4 regions of the Vibrio sp. BS-M-Sm-2 genome follow, and region 1 is predicted to be linked to each of the others. Evidence: predicted binding sites of a transcription regulator. Region 1 holds the regulator's gene; each other region holds the start of a gene.

Region 1 (5,175 bases):
GGAATCTTGTAATCGAACTGCTTGTCGAGTGGAACAGGCAGTGCCACGCGGGCAATCATTGGACGCATAAAGGGACGGCTTTATCTGAGTTGACGAGAGCGAACAGTCTAAAGGATAAGGCGGTTAAATTCGAGAAGCAGTTTGGATGAAGGCGGCGAGTTAACGTATACAGACAACGACAGCTCGAAATCTCAGGGCGATAAAGGAAATAAAGAGAGAATTGGTGAAAAATGTATCAAATCAGTTGATCCTGCCTTTTAGATTCATTACTATACTGCGCCTTAAAGGTATGGCTTCATCACTCTTTTGTGTCGATGCGGTGTCTTTATTTCTTTTTTAAACTACGTGTGGTGTGCGGCTTAGAATCGTATAGCGACACGGCCTACTTGAGGTTATCCCATGAAAGCTGGAATCCACCCAGAATACAAAGCAGTTTCTGCAACTTGTTCTTGCGGCAACACATTTGAGTTCAACTCAACGCTAGCAAAAGAATCAATCCACCTAGACGTATGTGACAAATGTCACCCGTTCTACACTGGTAAGCAACGTATCGTAGATACTGGCGGCCGTGTTGATCGCTTCAACAAGCGTTTCGGTGCTCTTTCTAGCAAGAAGTAATTCTCGCTATTTAGACATGAAAAAGGACACTTCGGTGTCCTTTTTTGTTGCCTGTAATTTGAGAAAGCAGTGACTTTCATTCAAGCTTCAATCCCGCCTAACGATAAGGTGCCTACCTTTCTATTGCAGGGCAATTCCTTGCGTACCTCTCTTCACCAAATTCAGCTCGAAAGTTCAACAAGCGACAGTAATTTCAACTGCTCACTGGTCTTATTAGTAGTGAAATCTCGTTTTTTAATGAGACAGAGGCTTCAACCACCTAGGAACTTTGAAGTACATCCATTAACATGAACAAGATCCCCCAAATAATAATACCCTAGGAACCTACACCTATGTCTGAAGACAGCAGCCAAGCTCAATCCTCTCAAGCGTTATCATCTGAAAAATCGTTATCGCCTCAAGAACAATTCCGTCAGCAAGCTCTTGATTACCATGAGTTCCCAATTCCTGGCAAAATTGCCGTAGAACTGACGAAGCCTGCAAACTCTGCAGAAGACCTAGCACTTGCATACAGCCCAGGCGTAGCCGAGCCTGTTCGCGAGATCGCACAGAACGTCGATAACGTTTATAAGTACACAGGTAAAGGCAACATGGTTGCAGTTATCTCTAACGGTACAGCGATTCTTGGCCTAGGTAACCTTGGTCCTATTGCTTCTAAACCTGTTATGGAAGGTAAAGCGCTCCTGTTTAAGCGTTTTGCTGGTTTAGATTCTATCGATATTGAAGTAAAACACCGCACAATCGATGAGTTCGTTGATACGGTTGCGAATATCGCAGATACATTCGGCGGTATTAACCTGGAAGACATCAAAGCACCAGACTGTTTTGAGATTGAACGTCGCCTGATTGAACGTTGTGATGTTCCGGTATTCCACGATGACCAACACGGTACTGCGATTGTGACAGCAGCGGGTATGCTGAACGCGATCGAACTTCAAGGTAAGAAACTTGAAGAGTGTAAGATCGTTTGTTTAGGTGCTGGCGCAGCTGCGGTTGCTTGTATGGAACTACTGATTAAGTGTGGCGCTCAGCGTGAAAAAATCTACATGCTTGACCGTAAAGGTGTGATCCACACTCGTCGTGATGACCTAAACGAATACAAAGAGCTGTTCGCAAACAATACCGACAAGCGTACGCTTGAAGATGTTATCGAAGGCGCTGACCTGTTCTTGGGTGTATCGGGTCCTAACCTGCTTCCAGCAGAAGCTCTAACGCTGATGGCTGATAAGCCAGTTGTGTTTGCATGTTCAAACCCAGATCCAGAGATCAAGCCAGAGCTTGCTCACGAAGTTCGTTCTGACCTTATCATGGGTACAGGCCGCAGTGATTACCCTAACCAAGTAAACAACGTACTTTGTTTCCCATTCATTTTCCGTGGTGCACTAGACGTGCGTGCGAGCGAAATCAATGACGAAATGAAGCTAGCGGCGGTTAAAGCGATTCGTGAACTGGCGAAAGAAGAAGTTCCAGCTGAAGTACTAGCAGCTGCGGGCGAGACTGCACTGGAGTTCGGTAAGGGTTACATCATTCCTAAGCCAATGGACCCACGTCTACTTCCTCGCGTAGCAAAAGCAGTAGCAGAAGCGGCTGTTGAATCTGGCGTAGCTCGTATCGAGATGCCTGCTAACTACATGGCATAGAAGCATATGGCATAGAGACTGGATGACATAATCTTCTGGTATCGTCGTTTCGTTATCGAGACGAAAAGAATAATAAAAAACCGACTCATCTGGAGTCGGTTTTTTTATGTCTATCATTCACAGCGCAGTCATAAAAAACAATGCGCGGTGTGATAAATAGGGTTCAGCTAGAGCGAATCAATAATGAAGGCAGTGACTGAGTTGTTTTTATTCTTCGTCAAACGCTTCGAACTCGATGCCCATTTCTGTCATCAGCTTTTTCACTTCAGCAGGGATATCGTCAGGACGGTCTTTACGAAGGTCTTCATCCGTTGGTAGTGGTTGGCCTGTGTACGCATGTAGAAAGGCTTCGCACAGTAGCTCACTGTTTGTTGCATGGCGTAGGTTGTTAATCTGGCGGCGAGTACGCTCGTCAGTTAGAACCTTTAACACTTTTAGAGGGATAGAAACTGTAATCTTCTTTACTTGTTCGCTTTTCTTTCCATGCTCAGCATATGGGCTTATGTATTCACCATTCCAGTCGGCCATTGCGTACCTTCATCACTTTAGTTGTTAGAATAAATTAATAGTGGTGATTTTAGCGGGATTTACCGCCATAAGCAAAGACATATGGACGTCTAGAAGTGTTGACGTCTCACGTTTATGAAAGTAAAGTGAATAACATATATCTAACACAGCCGCAAAATGCCGACAAGCAGCTGTGATTCTCAGACGCAAAACTTGTAAGGAAGCACCTATGAGCAGCCGGAAGCCAGCAACCATCGCAGTACGTACTGGTATCGAGTCAGACACGCAACACCATGCCGTTGTCCCACCTATTTATCTTTCGACTAACTATGGGTTTCCCGCTTTTGGTGAAGTGCCAAAGTACGATTACACCCGTTCTGGTAACCCAAATCGCGGTTTATTAGAAACGGCACTGTTTGAGCTTGAATCGGGTAAAGGCGCGGTTGTCACTAATTGTGGTACCTCGGCGCTTAACTTATGGGTTTCTGCTTTCCTAGGCGGCGATGATCTTATTATCGCACCACACGACTGCTACGGCGGTACTTACCGTCTGTTTAACACTCGCTCACTCAAAGGTGACTTTAAAGTTCTGTTCGTTGATCAATCGGATCAAGCGGCGCTGGATGCGGCGATCGCGCTTAAGCCAAAGTTGATCTTAATTGAAACACCATCGAATCCTTTGGTTCGTGTGGTTGATATTGCAGAAACTTGCCGTAAAGCGAAAGAGGTTGGTGCTCTGGTTGCTGTCGATAACACGTTTTTGACTCCAGTGTTCCAAAAGCCTTTAGAACTGGGTGCGGATTTTGTTATCCACTCAACCACCAAGTACATCAACGGACACTCGGACGTTATTGGTGGCGTTGTCGTCACGAAAACTGAAGAGCACGCTGAAGAGCTAGCATGGTGGGGCAACTGTATTGGTGCGACCGGCACACCATTTGATAGCTACATGACTCTACGTGGTATTCGTACGCTAGGTGCGCGTATGCGAGTTCACGAAGAAAGCTCACGTGAAATTCTGGCGTCTCTGCAGCAGCAAGAGCTCGTCGGCACGATTTACCACCAAGCCTTCCTGAACATCCGGGTCATGATATCGCGAAGAAGCAGCAGTCTGGCTTTGGTTCAATGCTGAGCTTTGAGTTTGCGGGCTCATTCGAGGCGCTTAAATACTTTGTTGATAAGTTAGAGCTGTTCTCTTTGGCGGAATCGCTGGGTGGTGTGGAAAGCTTGATTTGTCACCCTGCTTCGATGACTCACCGTGCAATGGGCGAAGAAGCGCTGGCAGAAGCGGGTGTTTCTCAACAGTTACTGCGTCTTTCTGTTGGTCTTGAAGATGCAGAAGACTTGATTGATGACCTCAAGCAAGCGTTTGAAAAGACACAAGGCTTTATTGCTGAAGGGGAGGGTTAATAATGGCAACCTTTCGCCAGCTACATAAATTTGGTGGTAGCAGCTTAGCGAATCCTGAGTGTTACCAGCGCGTGGTCAACATTCTTAGAGAATACTCATCAGCCACTGACTTGGTCGTGGTGTCGGCAGCGGGTAAAACAACTAACCGCTTGATTGAGTTTGTTGAAGCGCTCGATAAAGATGGTCGTATCGCTCACGAATGTTTGCAAGCACTTCGTCAGTTCCAACTTGAGCTGATTGAAGCGCTGCTTGAAGGTGAGTCTGCGGCTCAGCTAACGGCCACTATTCAGCAAGAATTTACCGCTTTGGGTGAGTTAACGGCTCCTCTAAGCGAAGCGCAAAAAGCACAAGTGCTAGGACACGGTGAGGTTTGGTCTTCACGTCTGTTAGCCGCTTTGTTGTGCCAACATGATTTACAAGCGGTTGCTCAAGATGCTCGTGCCTTTTTGCGTGCAGAAGTAGGTGCTCAACCTGAAGTTGACCGCGCACGTTCTTATCCTCTGATTAAAGAAGCTTTGGCGCAGCATGCCCATTGCCGTGTCGTTATTACTGGCTTTATGGCTCAAAATACTGAGGGTGAAACGGTTCTACTCGGCCGTAACGGTTCGGATTACTCAGCAACTGTAATTGGTGCTTTGGCTGAGGTTGAACGCGTAACAATTTGGAGTGATGTAGCGGGCGTTTACAGCGCAGACCCTCGTTTGGTATCGGATGCGTGCTTACTACCTCTGCTTCGTCTTGATGAGGCCAGTGAATTAGCTCGTTTAGCGGCTCCAGTGCTTCACAGTCGAACGCTACAGCCTGTGGCTCAAAGTGCTATGGATCTCAGCTTACGCTGCAGCTATCAGCCGGAGGCGGGCTCTACACAGATAGAGCGTGTACTGGCATCGGGGCGTGGCGCCAAAATCATTACTTCTCTGGATGAAGTTCTTATCGTGCAGCTGACCTTTGGTCACGGCCATGATTTCGATCGTCTAGAGAGTGAAGTGCTTGAAGGGCT
Region 2 (5,175 bases), 480 kb from region 1:
GATCAATAGATTAGCAGCCAGTTTACCTGCAGATTGGTAACCAGGATCAATGCTAAATACTCGTGGGAATAAGAAAGAGAGAAGATCATTGCCACCGACACCAGTCACCACCACATCTTCACGTTGTCGCTCTTGCAGACGCTTGATCACACCGAGAGCCAATGTGTCACTAGCACAGACTATAGCTTGGGTGTTAGGTGTTAGTACCTCATCCACCAGCTGATAAGCACTTTCGTGATGAAGTTGACCAGTGCGATAGTTTGCCACCGAACCTGTGTTTTCACACCAATCGAGATAAGCCTTAAGACGCAGTTCACCGGTTGATTTGTCGCTAGGATCAACCCCGATGAAGCCAACCTCAGAGATCCCCTGATCCGACAGATGCGCTAACGCACTATTGATCACCTGTTGGTTATCATAGTTAATCGACGTCACGTTCTCGGTATCCAGAGCAATAACCACCGCTTTGTGTTCCCAAGCTTCAATCGCAGGAATATCGCAATCAGTAAAACCAAACACGATTATGCCGTCTACATTGCGGCGCTTGAGAACCTGAAGGTGCTCATTGGCTTTTTCTCTATCTAGCTGGCTTTCCATGATCACGACATCGTAATCCGCTCGATACAACTCAGCCAACATAGTGCTAACTGCTTTGTTTTCAGAAGGGGAATCCAGACGAGAAATGATGACACCGATGACTTTTTGACTGCCACCACGCATCGACTGCGCAGACTTTGAAGGCGTGTACCCAGATTCTTGAATTACTCTTTCCACCCTTTCTCGGGTTTCAGGTTTCACTTTTGGATCATTGGTCAGAACGCGAGATACGGTTGACTTACCAACACCGGACAGCTTAGCAATATCGAGAATAGTGAGTTTTTTGCTCATAAAAAGTCTAACGTTAAAGGGAAGAGAAGAAAAAGTGAGGGCATACCCCCTCACTTAACTGTTTGTAAATCCTAGAAGTTAACTATGACTTACTTTCGGCAATTTTTATAGACGACACGACCAAGTTCTAGACGCGCGTTGTCACCTTTAGTGCGTAAAGTGACGCTATTGATCAGTTCAGAGGTTCCATCATCTAAGATGTACTTCGTTCCTGAACCTGCCGATATTTGAGTTAGGCGATATTCATTCTCTGGCAAACGTAATACCGCTTTTTCATTACCAAGGTAAGCGACCTTAAATGAAGCGTCAGACTCACATTGATAAGTCACGAATTGATCGTCCGATACTGCACCATCAGGCGCTGCGGATTTAGAACACCCGAATAACGCTACCGTACATAGAGATGCTATCAACAATGCTTTCATACTGCGTTCCTCATCTTTATATAGTGAACAACACTTATATCTAAGTGAAGGAGACTTAGTGTCTTAACCTTTTAAGAAAGCTGGCACGTCTTTAATGCTATCAAGCACAACGCTCGCCAAGGCTTCACCTTTTTCAGTGATTGGTTTGCCTGTTCTTACTAAGACTTTAGTACCAACGCCTGCTGCTTCTGCAGCCATCATGTCTTCAGCTTTATCGCCGATCATGACCGAGTTAGCCATATCAATCTTCAGAAAGTCACGAGCAGAAATGAACATACCTGGCTTTGGTTTACGACATTCACAATCTTGCTTGTAGTCACCAATACCGTGTTCAGCGTGGTGCGGGCAGTAATAGATGCCATCAAGCTCAACGCCGTTATCAACAAAGTTCCAATCCATCCACTGCGTTAAAGAAAGAAAACGGTCTTCACTAAACATGCCGCGAGCAATGCCTGACTGGTTAGTCACTAGCACCAATAAATAGCCCATATCTTTAAACGCTTTCGCCGCTTCAAACACACCGTCAATGTATTCAAAGTCATGCTCATCATGTACGTAGCCGTGGTCAACGTTAATCACACCATCACGATCTAAAAAAACAGCAGGTTTAGACAAAATTTTGTTCTCTATCAACTCTCTATTAATCATTAATTATTACACGCTTTATTTGCTTCATCACTATCTATTTAGTTTTGCGTTCGTTAACGAATTGTTTCTAGCTTAGCCATACAATCGACGTTTAGCCGTCTAGACGTAAAAATATCTATTGACTTAGATCATAGAACACCATAGCATCGTCTGTAAATCGAGCGAGCTATCGACATATTATTCTGTTCTACCTGCACGGGTTTCTCTATGATTAAAGTGAATCAAGTCAACAAGGTTTTTTATCAAGGTACTAAAGAAATCAATGCCTTAATTGATATCAACCTCCACATTCCTCAAGGTCAAATCTTTGGAGTCATCGGCTCTTCAGGTGCAGGCAAAAGTACCCTAATCCGCTGTGTAAATATGTTGGAAGCACCGACCTCTGGTGAAGTGATTGTTGACGGTATCGACCTAACAAAACTCAGCAAATCAGAACTTAGCGAAGCGCGCCGTAACATCGGCATGATATTCCAGCACTTCAACCTGCTGTCTTCTCGTACTGTATTTAACAATGTAGCACTGCCTTTAGAACTTGCTGGTAAAGATAAAGCGATTATTGAAGCAAAAGTGAGTGAGTTACTTGAACTCGTTGGCTTAGCGGATAAGCGAGACACCTACCCGACAAACCTAAGTGGCGGTCAAAAGCAGCGTGTTGCGATTGCTCGTGCACTGGCCTCTGATCCGAAAGTATTGCTGTGTGACGAAGCGACCAGCGCATTGGACCCTGCGACCACTCAATCAATTCTTGAGCTACTGCGTGAAATCAACCGCAAGCTGAACATCACTATCCTGCTTATTACGCACGAGATGGATGTAGTGAAAAGCATTTGTCACGAAGTGGCGATCATTGGCGGTGGTGAATTGGTAGAGAAAGGCACAGTTGGTGACATCTTTGCTCACCCTAAAACTGAACTAGCGCATCAATTCATTCGTTCAACGTTGGATCTGACGATCCCTGAAGATTACCAAGCACGCCTGCAAGAGACTCGCGTAAACAGCAGTTACCCGTTGGTACGTCTTGAGTTTACGGGCGCAACGGTTGATGCTCCGCTGATGACTCAGATTGCACGCAAATTCAATATCGATGTCAGCATCCTAAGCTCTGACCTTGATTACGCCGGCGGCGTGAAGTTCGGCATGATGGTTGCTGAACTGTTCGGTAATGAAGCAGATGATAATGCTGCTATCCAATTCCTACGCGACAACAATGTAAAAGTAGAGGTGCTTGGTTATGTCCTTTAGTTTCAACGAGATTGCTGACTGGATCAGCCTTAACGGTAACCTTCTATTAGGTGCAACCGGCGAGACGCTTTACATGGTTGCAGTTGCGGGCATTGTTGGCTTTGCTGTCGGTATTCCATTAGGCGTGATTCTACACACGACTAAAAAAGGTGGCCTGTTAGAGAACACCAAAGTAAACAAGATTCTAGGTGCGATTGTGAACGTGGGTCGTTCAGTGCCTTTCTTAGTGTTGATGGTTGCGATTATCCCACTAACTAAGATGCTGATTGGTACCTTCATAGGCACAACAGCAGCGATTGTTCCATTGACGATTGGTGCTATCCCATTTGTGGCTCGACTTATCGAAAGTGCACTACTTGAAGTACCAACAGGTCTAGTAGAAGCGGCTCAATCAATGGGCGCAACACCAACACAAATCATCAATAAGGTTCTGCTTCCTGAAGCACTACCGACTATTATCAACTCAGTAACGATTACGCTAGTGACACTTGTGAGCTACTCAGCAATGGCGGGCACGGTTGGTGGCGGTGGTCTAGGTGATGTCGCGATTCGTTACGGATTCCACCGTTACGATGTGACCATCATGGCTGTAACGGTAGTGATGTTGATTGTGCTTGTACAAATTATTCAATCAATCGGTGATTCCTTAGTTCGCCGCGTTGACCACAGATAAAGACTCAGCGCTAAAACGCAAACTCTCTAAGACAAGAGTCGTCTGAACCAAATTAAATAGATTTATTAAAAGGAGATTATTATGAAATTTAGCCTTAAAGGTTTACTTACTATCGCAGCAGCGGCATCAGCGCTAGTACTAGCAGGTTGTGGTGATAAAGAAGTTGATACTTCTAAAGTAAAAGTTGGCGTAATGGCAGGTGCTGAAGCGCAGGTTGCTGAAGTTGCAGCGAAAGTAGCAAAAGAGCAGTACGGCCTAGACGTTGAACTGGTTACTTTTACGGATTACGTAACGCCAAACGCGGCACTGGATGATGGCTCTATCGACATCAATGCATTCCAACACGCACCGTACCTAGATCAGCAAGTGGCTGACCGTGGTTACAAACTGACTATCGCTGGTAACACGTTTGTTTACCCTATCGCTGGTTACTCTAAAGAAGTGAAATCTGTCGACGAAATCCAAGACGGTGCTCGTATTGCGGTACCAAACGATCCAACAAACCTAGGTCGTTCTCTACTGCTTCTTGAGCAACAAGGTCTTCTTGAGCTTCGTGAAGGTGCTGGTCTTCTAGCAACAGTTCGTGACATCGTTAAGAACCCTAAAAACCTAACGATTGTTGAACTAGACGCAGCACAACTGCCACGTTCTCTTGATGATGTAGCGCTTTCTATCATCAACACAACTTACGCAAGCTCTATCAACCTGACTCCACAAAAAGATGGCGTATTCGTTGAAGACAAAGATTCTCCTTACGTAAACCTAATCGTTTCTCGTGAAGACAACCTAAACGCTGAAAACGTACAGAACTTCGTTAAAGCTTACCAAACTGAAGAAGTGTACAACGCAGCTTCTGATATCTTCCAAGGTGGCGTAGTTAAAGGTTGGTAATCACCTAAACTTTTCAGCATCGTATAGATACCCGAAGGGGCTGACATAACGTCAGCCCCTTTTTTATTTACGGCAGTTTTTATGTACCGAATTTCGTTAGAAAGGCTCGGCTTACCACCAAGCTTCCACTTGCATACCGACACTCATTTCACTGTTCTTACCTTCACCGAAAGCATTGTCATTTTCAGCATCATTTAGGTAAGTGGCAAAGATACGGAACTCGGGACGAGACCAGAAACCCACTTGTGGAACCCAAGCTTGAGCGATTGTAAATTTACCACCCGCACCATCTTTGTTATCGATAGTTTCAACAAAGCCACCAATTTCAAGAATGGTACGCATGCGCTTGTCCCACTTATAAAGCGGACGAATTACCGCACTGAAAGAGTCATCATCACTATTATTGGC
Region 3 (5,175 bases), 1.7 Mb from region 1:
CTTTAAATCGTCGTCATAAGTTGGATAGAGCAAATACAGCCCAAGCACAACACTCATCAGAATGACGAGAAGGAATGAACCTAACACATTGTTTCTATTCATTTATCTGTGCCATTATTGATTGTATTCCAATTTCATCGACGTTTTACAAAGCGGCTAAACATTATACCCGACAGATATACAGATTAAAATCCTGTGCACTGGTAGATCTGAGTAGTGTTTTTCTCATTAAATAGAATAATCAGGTAACTTTCTTGATTTAACTCAGACAATCATCTATCACATTGGCGTTATAGTAATTTTCCTGTTCCTACCTCCGCGGCTTCTTTAGAACAAGCGGAAGCATAATGAGAATTAACAATGACCCAAATTAATGAACAACGTCTTGTAGAACATTTCTGCGATCTAGTGAAAATTGATAGTGAATCTCGTAACGAAAAAGCGATTGCTGAAGCTTTAGCTGAGCAACTCGGTGAACTAGGTTTTAAAGTTCACAAACTGGCGGTTCCTGAAGAAGTGTCTAATGGTTTCAACATTTACGCTCGTCTTAATGGCACTCTTCCAGGCAGCACAGTGTTCAGCTGCCACATGGACACTGTAACGCCAGGCATCGGCATTGAGCCAATCATCGAAGACGGCATCATTCGTTCAAAAGGCAACACAATTCTAGGTGGTGATGATAAGTCTGGCATCGCAGCTATCATGGAAGCAGTTCGCGTAATTAAAGCTGAAGGCCTAGCACACAAAACCATTGAAATTGCATTCACAGTATTCGAAGAAGGTGGTCTATTTGGTTCTTTGAACTTCGATATGTCTTACATTCAATCTGAGCACGCTATTGTACTAGATACGGGCGGTCCGATCGGCACTATCGTAAATGCAGCACCTGGCCAACAGAAAATCGTTGCTAAGATTAAAGGTCGCCCTGCTCATGCTGGTCTAGCACCAGAAGAAGGCATCAGCGCGATTCAAGTGGCAGCAGACGCTATCACTAAGATGAACCTGCTTCGTATCGATGAAGAAACAACAGCAAACGTTGGTATTATTGAAGGCGGTCAAGCGACTAACATCGTAATGCCAGAGCTTAAAGTGGTTGCGGAAGCTCGTTCCCTAAACGGCGAAAAGCTAACAGCGCAAGTCGAACACATGATCTCGACATTCGAAGAGAGCGCAAAGCAGTTCGGCGCTGAAGTAGAAATCGAATCAACTCGTGCTTACGATGCATTCGTTATTGCAGACGATCACCCGCATATTCTTTCGATCAAATCAGCGTTCGAAAAGCTTGGCGTAACGGCAAACACCAAACGCACCGGTGGCGGTAGTGATGCAAACAACTTCAATGCGAAAGGTCTAACAACCGTTAACCTATCGACTGGTATGGCGAAAGTACACACCACTGAAGAGTACATCGCAGTGAAAGACATGGTTGCTATCACTGAGTTTGTTGTGGCTTACGTAACACAATAATCTTACTTGTGAGCTAGATGGAGACTACCATTTAGCTCATATCAAAAAGCCGAGTCGCCCCATGAGGTGCGACTCGGCTTTTTATTGTCTTGCGTTTAGCCTAAAACTAACGTTTACCAGAAATTTCGTCTAAAAACCTCGACGCTTCCAGAACTGGCTTTCGTCTTTTGCTACTAGGTCGAATGTCTTATCTGCGATGATGTTGCCTTTTAGCTCGACCGTCATACGCCATTTACCTAGCTTGTTCGAGACAGGCGCCCAAATAGTGTCACCTAAGTAAAAATCCCAGTCATTGTTGCCGACATACTCTTCGCCATCGAACGGTTCAAGTACCTCACCTTTATCAGTGATGATGTTCGGGTGATAAATGCAGTAACGAATCTTCTCGCCTTTGGCTTTTTTTATATTCAAGATATAGCCAAACTCCACGTCGATTTCAGCATCAACGATGGTGGTGAACTCTTGGATTTTTGGAAGGTCTTTAGATTTTGAATCCCATGTGGAGTAGATACCATAAGAGGTCATGTCGACCACAACAGAGCGCTTTGCCATTTCAATCTTTACCTTGGAGTTATTCTATTAACTTTATGTTATTTGCCATTCAGCCAATCAAGCTCAAGGCTATTCTTGCCAATCTTTCGCCATTCGCTTGATCACTGAAGGTTCAATATTGTGAATAGTGCCATAGTTCTCTCGGCAAACTTCAATCACCAAGTCAGCGTTGTATTTGAGTGCAAGTTGACGATAAGCCTTCATTTCCCATTGTTTGATGAAGGTATTTGAGACCACGACATCAAGGCCTTGCTTTAGACCATTTTCAGCCGTGTTCTGACACCACTCATGTGCTTGTTGCAGCTGCCTAGGGTCAAAATGGTACTCACCTTGCTCATTCACATAATACATATCGGCTTCGACATGTAATGCATCGTAGGTCTTTGCCTTTGTTGATTTACCCGAGCCAGGCAACCCTCGAATGAGTATTAACTTCATCTGTCACTTTATAGGCTAATTCGAAAACATGAGTTTATCGTAAATAGTAACGAGTTTCTCTGATAACTGCCTTTACTCTGCGTCCGAAAACCAAGTCCTTACACTAGAGTCAGGTAATCACTGAATACTACGAGACTCCCCTCGAAGCCCGTGGATTGCTTCTGATAGAAAACACAAATAATTTACATCTATCCATTTTGCATATCGACAAGCGTATCAAACTACTATAGATTTAGATGTATAGACGTCTACATATCTAGCTTAGGGAGAAAGCTGTGCCTATTCGCATTCCAGACCAATTGCCAGCATCTGATGTTCTTCGTGAAGAAAACATCTTCGTTATGCCGTTATCAAGAGCATCGACACAGGAAATTCGTCCACTTCGAGTCTTGATCCTCAACCTAATGCCGAAAAAGATTGAAACTGAAACTCAATTTTTACGCCTACTATCAAACAGCCCATTGCAAGTGGACGTAGAGCTGCTGCGCATTGATGACCGACCAAGTAAAAACACACCGACTGAACACCTTGATAACTTCTACCGCCAATTTGAAATGGTCAAAGGAAGAAACTTTGATGGATTGATCATCACTGGTGCGCCGCTTGGCTTGGTTCAATTTGAAGATGTTATCTACTGGGATCATTTAAAAACCATCATGGAGTGGGCAAACAAACACGTGACTTCAACTCTATACGTATGTTGGGCGGCTCAGGCTGGTTTGAAATTATTGTATGATTTGCCTAAACGTACTCGTAAAGAGAAGCTGTCTGGTGTTTATAACCACGAGATACATAACCCATACCACCCTATTTTACGTGGCTTCGACGATACATTCTTGGCACCGCACTCTCGCTATGCTGACTTCTCTCAGGAGTACTTAGCTGAGCATACTGACCTTGATGTTCTTGCGACTTCTGATGTTGCGGGTGTATATCTAGCGGCGACCAAAGATAAGCGAAACGTGTTTGTAACAGGTCACCCTGAATACGACTCCCATACACTTCACAATGAATACATTCGTGATTTAGGTGAAGGCATGGAGCCTGTTATACCGATCAACTACTACCCGAACAACAATCCAGACAACAAGCCTGTTGCAAGCTGGCGTAGTCATGGCCACTTGTTGTTCTCTAACTGGCTAAACTACTGCGTTTACCAACAAACGCCTTATGATTTGGATCATTTCAGCGAAGAAAATTTCACTAAAGACGATTAAGTTCTTTATTCCGATTCAAAAACACATAAAGCCGTGTTCAGTAGATTGTTGATAAAACGACGAATTGGACGCGGTTTTTTTATGGTGGTTGAGTCGCATTCCATAATAGATTTAACACTTCAATGGGTTTGATTTCATATGATGGGTTGGTGTTCATAAGGAGCTTCACATGCCTGCCAAGCCGTCATTCTCAAACCCGATTTCGTCATCCCGACCCCGTCCATTATCAAGCGTGGTTCTACTCGCCTTGATTTCGTTGGTCGGTTGCGTCTCTGTTACTGAGGGGCCACCAAAAATTGAAAGTGACCCTATTGCGATGTCTGAATCTCGAATCGAATTAGGTTTGGGCTATATGGGACAAGGCAATATGGTAAGAGCGCGTGAAAATCTTGAGCTCGCAATTAAACACGCACCTAGCTACTACCGTGCTCGGCTTTCAATGGCGCATTACTACGAACAAGTGGGCGAAGTAGACGAAGCGAGAACCACTTACCGCAAAGCGCTCAGTCTCGATTCAAGAAACGGCAATGTATTGAACAACTACGGTACATTCTTGTGTAAACAAGGCGAATACGAACAAGCCGATAAATACTTTAATCGTGCTATCGACCAGCCCTACTACTACTTGGTGTCTGCAAGTTATGAAAATGCCGCGTTTTGCGCATTTAAGGCTGGCAATACCGACCAAGCGAAGTACTACTTCAGCAGAGCGATTGACCACGATCCAAACCGCGTAAAATCGATACTACAGTTATCAAAAATTGAAGTGAGTGACGCCAATTACAATGACGCTCGACTCCGTTTATTCAAATTCCACCAGCGTTATGGCTATCAAATTCCATCGCTTAAAATCTTGGTCGATCTCGAAAACAAAGCAGGTAACAGAGCTCTAGAACAGAAATATCAGAGTAAGTTAGATGAGTTACTTTCTGCTTAGCGTATATGCAAAACACAAAAAACGGGCTTGTTGCATTAACAACAAGCCCGTTCGTAATTTCAGCTTAATATCTTAACTAAGTGTAGCGGCTATTTGAGCGCAATCCACTCTTGTCTTTGCTCGTCGTCCATAAAGGTCCATGCGATAAAGCGACTTACCTTCTGCCCTTGCGACATTTCTACCACTTTCACTTGTTTAGCTCGTAGCTTACCAAGCTCTGAACGAACCATATCGACGTTATCTTTCTTAGAAATCAATGTCGTAAACCACAAGACTTGAGTAGCAAAAAGTTGACTCTCTCTTGCCATCTTCATAATGAAAGCGGCTTCGCCACCCGGGCACCAAAGCTCGGCTTTTTGACCACCAAAGTTTAAGGTTGGTTTATCTTGCTTAGTTGATTTATCTAACTTAACTGGCTTCTTGTTCGTTTCTGGCTTGAATGACTGACCTGCTTTCTTAGCACGGTTTGCCGCTAGATTATCCAGTTTACGTTGTGACCCCTTTTCCGCTTCTTCAAGAGAGCTGTGGAATGGAGGGTTACAAATAGTGACATCGTAACGTTCA
Region 4 (5,175 bases), 190 kb from region 1:
ACAAAAAACCGAGCTCAGCGCTCGGTTTTTTCCTTCATTTAACTGTTAGCACAAGGCCATCAGTCAATGATTATGCAAGAAGCTCTTTCGCAGTGTTTACTACGTTTTCAGTAGTGAAACCGAACATCTTGAATAGCTCGCCTGCTGGTGCAGATTCGCCGAACGTTGTCATACCGATGATCTTGCCACCGAAACCAACATACTTGTACCAGAAGTCAGCGATGCCAGCTTCTACTGCGATACGAGCAGTAACGTCAGATGGAAGCACAGACTTACGGTATTCAGCGTCTTGCTTATCAAACGCGTCGGTTGCAGGCATAGAAACTACGCGTACTTTCTTGCCTTCAGCTGTTAGTTCAGCAGCAGCGTTAACCGCTAGTTCAACTTCAGAACCTGTTGCGATAAGGATAAGCTCTGGCTTGCCTTCACAATCTTTCAGGATGTAACCACCCTTAGCGATGTTTGCTACTTGCTCAGCGTCACGATCTTGTTGTGCAAGATTTTGACGAGAGAAGATCAGAGATGTAGGGCCATCTTTGCGCTCGATTGCCAGTTTCCAAGCCACTGCAGACTCAACTTGGTCACATGGGCGCCATGTGCTCATGTTTGGAGTCAAACGTAGAGAAGCGATCTGCTCAACCGGTTGGTGAGTAGGACCATCTTCGCCTAGGCCGATTGAATCATGAGTGTAAACTTGGATATTCTGAACTTTCATCAGAGCAGCCATACGCATTGCGTTACGCGCGTATTCCATGAACATTAGGAATGTTGCGCCGTATGGTACGAAACCACCGTGCAGAGCGATACCGTTCATGATCGCCGTCATACCGAACTCACGTACACCGTAGTGGATGTAGTTACCAGAGAAATCAGCTGCTTCAAGAGACTTAGAACCAGACCACATGGTTAGGTTCGAAGGCGCAAGGTCAGCAGAGCCGCCCATGAACTCTGGAAGCATTTGACCAAACGCTTCTAGTGCGTTTTGAGATGCTTTACGTGAAGCGATGTTTGCTGGGTTAGCTTGAAGATCAGCAATGATTGCGTTTGCTTTCTCTTCCCACTCAGCTGGTAGTTCGCCGTTAGTACGACGTTTGAATTCTGCTGCTAGCTCAGGGTAAGCCGCTGCGTATGCGTCAAACTTAGCATTCCACGCAGCTTCTTTAGCCGCGCCTGCTTCTTTTGCATTCCACTCAGCTGCGATATCTGCTGGGATTTCGAAAGGACCGTGTTCCCAACCCAACGCAGCTTTAGTTGCTGTGATTTCATCAGCGCCTAGTGGAGCACCGTGACAGTCATGCGTACCCGCTTTGTTTGGCGAACCAAAACCGATAATAGTTTTAGTACAGATAAGTGTTGGGCGAGGATCTGCTTTAGCCGCTTCAATAGCAGCGTTGATAGCATCAGAGTCGTGACCATCTACTGCTGGGATTACATGCCAGCCGTAAGCTTCAAAACGCTTAGGTGTATCGTCAGAGAACCAACCTTCAACTTCACCATCGATAGAGATACCGTTGTCATCCCAGAAAGCAACCAGCTTACCAAGACCAAGCGTACCTGCTAGAGAACATGCTTCGTGAGAAATACCTTCCATCAGACAGCCATCACCCATGAATGCATAAGTGTAGTGGTCTACGATGTCGTGGCCTTCTTTGTTGAACTGCGCAGCCAGTGCTTTCTCAGCCATTGCCATACCAACAGCGTTAGTGATGCCTTGACCTAGAGGACCAGTCGTTGTCTCGATACCAGGAGCGTAACCGTACTCTGGGTGACCTGGAGTCTTAGAGTGCAGTTGACGGAAGTTCTTAAGGTCTTCAATTGAAAGCTCGTAACCTGCAAGGTGAAGCAGAGAGTAAATCAACATTGAGCCGTGGCCGTTAGACAGGATAAAACGGTCGCGGTCAGCCCACTCTGGGTTTGCTGGGTTGTGGTTCAAGTGGCCACGCCAAAGAACTTCAGCGATGTCAGCCATACCCATAGGTGCGCCTGGGTGGCCTGAATTTGCTTGTTGAACACCGTCCATGCTAAGTGCGCGGATTGCATTGGCTAGATCTTTACGAGAAGGCATGTCTGCTCCTGAGTACATAAGCGATTTAAAAAAGAGATAATTGCTAAAGTTTTCATTTTTATTAGCGCGGGTATTCTCTCAAACGACTATTGCTACTGCAAACGTTTTACTGGCATTTTAACGGTCATTTTTCGCAATTTTCGAACATTTACATCACTTAGCAATGGCTTACCCTGTTCAAGACGCAAACGTTTAGTTATGACATATCATAAAAAAGAGCTTGTAATTCGACCGCTGGAATTTAGAATAGCCGTCTAGATGTAGAAACACCTACAAAATATACTGTATTTAATGGCGGCGCTTCCTGACTTGCGACGCCATAAACTATTTACACCAAAAACTAAAAGTGGAGCTCTCATGGCTAAGCACCTATTCACTTCTGAATCTGTTTCAGAAGGCCATCCAGATAAAATTGCAGACCAAATCTCTGATGCTGTTCTTGATGCCATCTTGGAACAAGATCCAAAAGCACGTGTTGCTTGTGAGACTTACGTTAAAACCGGCATGGTTATGGTTGGCGGTGAAGTAACAACGTCTGCATGGGTTGATATCGAAGAAATCACTCGTGAAACAGTGCGTGAAATTGGTTACGTTCATTCTGATATGGGCTTTGACGCTGACTCTTGTGCTGTTCTTAACACCATTGGTAAGCAGTCTCCGGACATCAACCAAGGTGTTGATAAAGAAGATCCTAAAGAGCAAGGCGCAGGCGACCAAGGCATCATGTTTGGTTACGCGACTAACGAAACACCTATCCTAATGCCAGCTCCAATTACTTACTCTCACCTTCTTGTTAAGAAGCAAGCTGAAGTACGTAAGAGCGGTAAGCTTGACTTCCTTCGCCCAGATGCAAAATCTCAAGTTACGTTCCAATACGACCAAGGTAAGATCGTTGGTATCGACGCTGTTGTTCTTTCGACTCAACACTGCGATTCAGTAACAACACCTGACCTACGTGAAGCAGTAATGGAAGAGATCATTAAGCCAGTACTTCCTGCTGAGTGGATCAACAAAGACACTAACTTCTTCATCAACCCAACAGGCCGTTTCGTAATCGGTGGCCCAATGGGTGACTGTGGTCTAACTGGTCGTAAGATCATCGTTGATACCTACGGCGGCGCAGCTCGTCACGGTGGTGGTGCATTCTCTGGTAAAGATCCATCAAAAGTTGACCGTTCTGCAGCTTACGCGGCTCGTTACGTTGCTAAAAACATCGTTGCTGCTGGCATGGCCGACCGTTGCGAGATTCAACTGTCTTACGCTATCGGTGTTGCTGATCCAACATCTATCATGGTTGAAACGTTTGGTACTGAAAAAGTAGCTCACGAAATCATCATTGAAGCAGTTCGTCAAAACTTCGACCTACGTCCATACGGTCTTCAAGAGATGCTGAACCTTCTTCAGCCTATCTACAAGCAGACAGCGGCATACGGCCACTTTGGTCGCGAAGAGTTCCCTTGGGAAGCGACTGACAAAGCAGCAATCCTTGCGGACTTCGCTGGCCTAAAATAATTTAGCCACTGCGATTTGTTTCTTTAAAGCCCTTACTTCTTAGTAAGGGCTTTATTTTTATGTACTTACCGAACTCTCATTCACCATACTCTTCTCTAATACCCTTCTTTACCGTTAACCACTTAGTATAAAAAGCCACTGATAATTTGTGTTTTCTAACACTACTGACAATAGTTAAGGTAACTCCTAAGCGATCAAGCTCACATTTAACTTAAATTAATTCAGTCTGATAACGCTCGTTAAATGCACGCTAGAACAAAAACTAGGATGACAAAGAGCAATTTAGCTCAACCCCATAACTCTCACACAAGCCACATCGATGAGCCTTATGGAATTATAACTAGGACGTTATTTAACTAGGGGGATCTATGCCTCGTACCGCGCACCCATCCGAACTGAACGATAAAAAACACAAGGTCAGCGATAAGGATTACGCTCGCACCATTCCTTGCAACCAAATCAGTATTTCTGCACCCTTTCATTGGTTGTCGCTTGCTCTGCATGACTTAGTAAGAATGCCATTAATCAGCGCATTTTACGGATTGTGCTTTATGGGAGCGGCAATTGCGATTGTTCAACTTGTCCAATGGCAAGGAACACACTTGGTCGTAATGCCAAGCCTTATCGTGTACATGCTGATAGGGCCGTTTCTTGCTCTGGGCTTATATGACGCAGCCTGGGAAAGAGAAAAAGGCCACAACGCCAGCCTACTGCACTCGATGAAAGCCATTACTCGCAACTCCACCCACCAATGGGCCTTTGCGATTGTATTGATGGTTGCGATGATATTCTGGATGCGTATTGCTGCGTTATTGCACGCACTCTACCCTTCAGTGCAAGGTGCACCATTGGCTGAGTTCGCTCCCTTCTTAATTACGGGTTCTGTGATTGGTTTTGTTATCGCAAGCCTCATATTTAGCATCTCAGCATTTTCAATTCCGTTAATGATGGAGAGACGCGTTGATGTGATGAGTGCGATTTTCACTAGCTTTAATGCCGTGAAATCGAACATTCCTGCAATGGTGGTTTGGGCAAGTATTATTTGTGCCGGTATTTTGGTGGGTTTTGCCACCTACGGCATCGGAATGATCGTCACCATGCCGCTACTTGGTTATGGTACATGGCACGCTTATCACGAGATAATTAAGAAAAAACATCACGTGTAAAACATCGCTAGATCAACAAGCAATGTTATGATGAGGCCTTAGCTTAAACGCTGAGGCCTTTTATTTGGAGTTAACAACGTTTGTCTTACACCCCGCAACAACATCGAGCAAATAAGAAGTTGGCCGAGTGCCTAGCTATCGCTAATCAACATTTCTCCCGTGAATTCCCATGCCCAACTATCACTTACAAATTAAGAGGAAAGGCAGCGGGAAAGGCCTACCTTCAGCTTAATGAAATTAAGCTCAACCATGTACTCTTCGCCGAAAATGAAGATGCCTTCATTAACGAGGTGCTGCCTCATGAACTGGCACATCTGATCACACATCAAGTATTTGGACGAGTGAGACCTCACGGGAATGAGTGGAAATACGTAATGGAAAAGGTATTCAACGTACCAGCCAAAACAACCCACAGTTTTGAGATCACCTCTG

The links. Region 1 encodes MetJ, which represses methionine synthesis genes. Its sites were predicted from a motif close to TTAGACNTNTANANGTCTAA; they were not measured.
Region 2: metN (methionine ABC transporter ATP-binding protein MetN) is a predicted target of MetJ. The motif match lies at 2,053-2,072, and genes of this name have one in related genera.
Region 3: metA (homoserine O-succinyltransferase) is a predicted target of MetJ. The motif match lies at 2,690-2,709, and genes of this name have one in related genera.
Region 4: metK (methionine adenosyltransferase) is a predicted target of MetJ. The motif match lies at 2,312-2,331, and genes of this name have one in related genera.

The regions. Positions count from the first base shown of each region.
Region 1 covers NZ_CP167894.1:2,192,838-2,198,012, forward strand. Annotated here, with positions in the region: gene priA (primosomal protein N') at 1-68, opposite strand, end outside; gene rpmE (50S ribosomal protein L31) at 400-618, shown strand; gene AB8613_RS09965 (malic enzyme-like NAD(P)-binding protein) at 951-2,258, shown strand; gene metJ (met regulon transcriptional regulator MetJ) at 2,466-2,786, opposite strand; partial or broken gene AB8613_RS09975 (O-succinylhomoserine (thiol)-lyase) at 2,995-4,175, shown strand; gene AB8613_RS09980 (bifunctional aspartate kinase/homoserine dehydrogenase II) at 4,178-5,175, shown strand, end outside.
Region 2 covers NZ_CP167894.1:2,673,172-2,678,346, reverse strand. Annotated here, with positions in the region: gene treR (trehalose operon repressor TreR) at 1-888, opposite strand, end outside; gene AB8613_RS12335 (MliC family protein) at 978-1,313, opposite strand; gene gmhB (D-glycero-beta-D-manno-heptose 1,7-bisphosphate 7-phosphatase) at 1,377-1,961, opposite strand; gene metN (methionine ABC transporter ATP-binding protein MetN) at 2,169-3,203, shown strand; gene AB8613_RS12320 (methionine ABC transporter permease) at 3,193-3,876, shown strand; gene AB8613_RS12315 (MetQ/NlpA family lipoprotein) at 3,958-4,767, shown strand; gene AB8613_RS12310 (carbohydrate porin) at 4,879-5,175, opposite strand, start outside.
Region 3 covers NZ_CP167894.1:329,841-335,015, forward strand. Annotated here, with positions in the region: gene AB8613_RS01420 (diguanylate cyclase) at 1-102, opposite strand, end outside; gene AB8613_RS01425 (M20/M25/M40 family metallo-hydrolase) at 361-1,467, shown strand; gene AB8613_RS01430 (DUF3859 domain-containing protein) at 1,597-2,019, opposite strand; gene AB8613_RS01435 (ATP-binding protein) at 2,089-2,457, opposite strand; gene metA (homoserine O-succinyltransferase) at 2,733-3,674, shown strand; gene pilW (type IV pilus biogenesis/stability protein PilW) at 3,844-4,611, shown strand; gene rlmF (23S rRNA (adenine(1618)-N(6))-methyltransferase RlmF) at 4,701-5,175, opposite strand, start outside.
Region 4 covers NZ_CP167894.1:2,381,823-2,386,997, reverse strand. Annotated here, with positions in the region: gene tkt (transketolase) at 71-2,065, opposite strand; gene metK (methionine adenosyltransferase) at 2,423-3,577, shown strand; gene AB8613_RS11025 (DUF2189 domain-containing protein) at 3,946-4,743, shown strand; gene AB8613_RS11020 (SprT family zinc-dependent metalloprotease) at 4,824-5,175, shown strand, end outside.